DNA from 2 places in the Aeromicrobium changchenzhani genome. Region 2 is predicted to be linked to the other one. Evidence: predicted binding sites of a transcription regulator. Region 2 holds the regulator's gene; the other holds the start of a gene.
The links. The regulator HrcA, encoded in region 2, represses chaperone genes, less so after heat shock. The targets are predictions, from matches to a motif close to TTGGCACTCGNNNNNNNCGAGTGCCAA.
Positions count from the first base shown of each region.

Region 1: the regulator HrcA is predicted to act here: its motif matches at 1,074-1,100, upstream of groL (chaperonin GroEL).

Region 1 covers NZ_CM172480.1:711,480-713,890, forward strand. The annotation lists gene AC2YB9_RS03705 (hypothetical protein) at 1-1,023, shown strand, start outside; gene groL (chaperonin GroEL) at 1,237-2,411, shown strand, end outside.
Region 2 covers NZ_CM172480.1:2,468,668-2,471,078, forward strand. The annotation lists gene dnaJ (molecular chaperone DnaJ) at 1-738, opposite strand, end outside; gene hrcA (heat-inducible transcriptional repressor HrcA) at 750-1,772, opposite strand; gene AC2YB9_RS12545 (hypothetical protein) at 1,849-2,274, shown strand; gene AC2YB9_RS12550 (DUF3097 domain-containing protein) at 2,267-2,411, shown strand, end outside.

The sequences.
Region 1 (2,411 bases), 1.8 Mb from region 2:
GGGCCGTCAACCAGCGCGAACGGCGGGCTCGGAGCGTTCTACGTCCTGATGTGGGTCGGGCTCGTGCCACTGGCACTGCTGTTCGGGCACGTGTGGCGGGATCTGTCGCCATGGCGGAGCCTCCAAGCGGTGTTCGGGCGGGTCGCCGGTCGACCGAATGGGTTTATCCCTTATCCGGCACGACTTGGCTACTGGCCGGCCGCAGTCGGGCTATTCGCCTTCGTTTGGCTGGAGCTTGCATCACCTGATCCGGGTTCGGTGTCGGCCGTACGCATCTGGGTGAGCGCATATGCGGCGGCCATGGTCGCCGGTGGCATGGTGTTCGGACCACGATGGTTCGATCGCGCCGATCCATTCGATGTCTACAGCGCTATCGTCGCCCGGCTGTCACCATTTGTGCGCGACGGCCGGTGGCAGCTGCACAATCCGCTTCGGTCGTTACCGTCAATTCCAGTTGATCGTGGACTGATTGCCGTACTCGCCACGTTATTGGGCTCAACCGCATACGACAGCTTCTCCGCGTCGGCGTTCTGGCAATCCAAGACGCTGTCAGGTTGGGTGCATTCGCTGACGCTCTTGTTGTTCGTTGGCGTCGTTGCCGGCTTGTTTGTGCTGGCGGCGCGATCGACCGGCGGGATGTCAGCGACGGAGCGCGCGCAATTGCCGGGTCTGATGGCGCATTCGCTCGTGCCGATTGTGGTTGGCTACATCTTTGCCCACTACCTGACCTACCTTGTCGAGAAGGGGCAAGCCACAGTTATCGCGCTCGGCGACCCCTTCGGACGTGGGTGGTATCCATTCGGCGATGCTGCGCCTGACCTCTGGCTGTCAAATCATTCGGGGATTCTTGCCGCGCTGAAAGTTGGCTTTGTGTTGGCCGGTCACGTAGTTGCAGTGATCGCCGCGCATGACCGAGCTCTGGTTCTGCTGCCGCGTGAACATCGACTCAGCGGACAGTTAGCAATGTTGCTGCTCATGGTGGGCTACACATTCACCGGCTTGTTCCTGCTGTTTTCGGTATGAGCCGGTTGTTGGCGCACTTGCACTCTCGCACCCCGAGTGCCAATATTTGATTAGCACTCGTAGTATGAGAGTGCTAGACAGCACCTTTAAAACACTGATCGGAACGATGAGGTTGTGTGCCGAGGCGAGAAGGGTTCGCCGAAGGCTTCAGCCGTCCGTCGCGGGCATCGCCCGATCGTCCAACTTCGACGCGAACGCGGAGAATCCCAAAACATGGCAAAACTTATTGCTTTTAATGAGGAAGCCCGTCGCGGCCTCGAGCGGGGTATGAACCAACTCGCCGATGCCGTCAAGGTCACCCTCGGCCCCAAGGGCCGAAATGTCGTCTTGGAGAAGAAGTGGGGAGCCCCCACGATCACCAATGACGGCGTCAGCATCGCCAAAGAAATCGAACTCGAAGACCCGTACGAGCGCATCGGCGCCGAACTGGTCAAGGAAGTCGCCAAGAAGACCGATGACGTTGCCGGTGACGGCACGACGACCGCCACGGTTCTCGCCCAGGCACTCGTACGCGAAGGCCTGCGCAATGTGGCTGCCGGCGCTAACCCGATGTCGCTCAAAAAGGGCATCGAAGCAGCGGTTTCGGCCATCAGCGAGCAGCTGCTTGCCTCGGCCAAGGACATCGAGACCAAGGAGCAGATTGCTTCGACCGCCTCGATTTCGGCCGCTGATCCCACGGTCGGCGAGATCATCGCCGAAGCCATGGACAAGGTTGGCAAGGAAGGCGTCATCACCGTCGAGGAGTCGAATACGTTCGGCATCGAGCTTGAGCTCACCGAGGGTATGCGTTTCGACAAGGGCTACATCTCGCCGTACTTCTGGACCGATCCAGAGCGTATGGAAGCAGTCCTCGAAGATCCTTACATCCTGATCGTCAACTCCAAGATCAGCAGCATCAAGGATCTTGTCCCCGTTCTCGAGAAGGTCATGCAGTCGGGCAAGTCGCTCGTCATCATCGCCGAGGACCTCGAGGGTGAAGCACTCGCAACACTGATCGTCAACAAGGTCAAGGGCACGTTCAAGTCAGTTGCCGTCAAGGCTCCGGGCTTCGGCGACCGTCGCAAGGCCATGCTGACCGACATCGCCATCCTCACCGGTGCCGAGGTCATCAGCGAAGAAGTCGGCCTCAGCCTCGAGAACACCGATCTGACTCTCCTCGGCACGGCCCGCAAGGTTGTCGTGACGAAGGATGAGACCACGATCGTCGAGGGTGCAGGAGACGCCGATCAGATCGCCGGACGGGTCAGCCAGATCCGCGCCGAGATCGAGAAGAGTGATTCGGACTACGACACCGAGAAGTTGCAGGAACGTCTGGCCAAGCTGGCCGGAGGCGTTGCTGTCATCAAGGTCGGTGCCGCAACCGAGGTTGAACTCAAGGAGCGCAAGCA
Region 2 (2,411 bases):
GTTGATCTCGACATACAGATCACCGGCAGGTCCTCCGCCGGGGCCGACTTCACCCTCACCGGTGAGCTGGATCCGGGTGCCCTGATCGACCCCAGGTGGGATGTTGACCGTAAGCGAACGACGTGACCGTACGCGACCATCGCCGGCACACTCGGGACACGGATTGGGAATCATCGTGCCGAAGCCGTGGCATGCCGGGCAGGGCCGGGAGGTACGGATGTCACCCAGCAGCGAGCGTTGTACGTGTTGGACATCGCCATGGCCATGACAGGTGTTGCACATGACCGGTTCTGAGCCTTCCGAGGCTCCGCTGCCACCACATGTTGTGCACCGAATCGCGGTGTCGACCTTAATGTCGTGAGCGACGCCGAAGGCTGCCTCGTCGAGCTCGATCTTGATCCGCAACAGTGCATCCTGGCCGCGTCCCGTGCGTGAGCGTGGGCCCCGACCGGCATTCTGACCGAAGAAGGCATCCATGATGTCGTCGAAGGAAAAGCCCTGGCCGAAGCCGCTACCACCCGCACCGAGCGGATTACCGCCTCGGTCGTAGGTGGCGCGCTTATTGGGATCGGACAGCACTTCATATGCCGTCGTCACCTCTTTAAACTGTTCCGCGGCATCGGCTGCTCCATTGACGTCGGGATGCAGTTGACGCGCAAGTTTGCGGTATGCCTTCTTGAGGTCATCGGCCTGCGCATTGCGGTCGACGCCCAAAATTTCGTAGTAGTCCTGTGCCATTGAGTTGGTCATTAACTTTCTGCCAGCGTCTGGCCGACATAACGGGCGACAGCGCTGACGGCGGCCATCGTCCCTGGGTAGTCCATGCGTAGCGGTCCAACGGTGCCGAGCGTGGCTAGTGCCTGCTCATCTGCACCGTAGGCGGTCGAGATGACCGAGGTTCCGGCCAATCCTTCATGACCGGTCTCATTGCCGATCCGCACCATGAGTTTGCTCGGGCGCGTCGCCTCGCCCAGGAGTTTGAGTAGGACGACGTGTTCCTCGATTGCTTCCAACATCGGTTTGATCGAATCGTCGAAATCCGAGCCGAAGCGTACGAGATTCGCGGTGCCGCCCACCACGATACGTTCATCAGATCGTTCATTTGAGAACGTCTGCGTCAGCGTCGTCACAATCGAGGTCACGATGGGGCGATCGGCTGGTACGAACGTGCCAATCATCTCGGCCAGTCGCAACGAGGCCTCCGGCAACCGTTGTCCGATCGTCGCGGCCACGATGCGGTTGCGCATGTCGGCGACCAGCGACTCACTCGGCGTGGCCGCGATTTCGATCATGCGCTGTTCGACCCGGCCGCTGCTGGTGATGACCACCAACAGAATCCGGGCACCTTCCAACGGGACGATCTCGATATGGCGGACCGTCGAACGGGTCAGTGACGGATATTGGACAATTGCGACCTGATTGGTCAGTTGGGCCAACACCTTGACGCTGCGTTGGACCACATCATCAACGCTCACCGCGCCGGTCAAGAAGGTTTCGATCGCGCGGCGTTCGGCCGAGGTGAGATTCTTGACGGTCGCCAATTTATCGACAAACAGTCGATAACCCATATCAGTCGGGATACGGCCCGCGCTCGTATGGGGTTGGGCGATTAAGCCCTCGTCCTCAAGCGCCGACATATCGTTGCGGATCGTGGCCGACGAGACACCAAGATTGTGGCGTTCGACCAGCGCCCGAGAACCAACCGGTTCTTGGGTCGCCACATAGTCCTCAACGATCGCTCGGAGGACTTCAAGTTTGCGTTCATCTGCCATGCGTCCCCCTATCTGAGTCGGGTGCTTCGCGCGAGTCGCTTTGGCACTCTCACCTTGCAAGTGCCAGTCTAACTGTGTGAGCAATGTGAAGATCGACGGAGATGCGATTGCGGTCGAAGGCAGCGCAATCACCCTGACCTACCGCCCCCGCGAAATCCTGCTGTCCGATGGCCGCAGGATCGCGCACGAGAGCCAAGGTGGCGAACTCAATTCAGTGTGGGCCACAGATCTGGGCGACTGCTATGTGGAAGTCGTCCATCTTGGCGACGGCCCGACCGGCGGTGAGCTCGTGCTCGTCGTGCCTGGTGAAAACGTCGTCGTTATTGGCGACCTCTATCCCGGTGACAACCTCGCTGACGTGCACCCAAGTTGGGCTGGCGCGCTCGACCTCACAATTGGGCTCACGAATGATTCGACCACGATTCTCACCTCATTGGGGACGGTGACGCGCGACCAACTCGATGCCTCGCACCAGAGGATCCTGGGAATCTTGAATGGCTGATCCTTATGGCAACGATGTCTTAGCCGGCGACTGGAAGGTGCCCAAACGCGGGCGCTCGGTCGAGACGCCAGCTGACCGAGGCCTAGTCGTTGAGGAAGTCACGACCGGATTTTGTGGCGAGATAATGCGCGTCGATC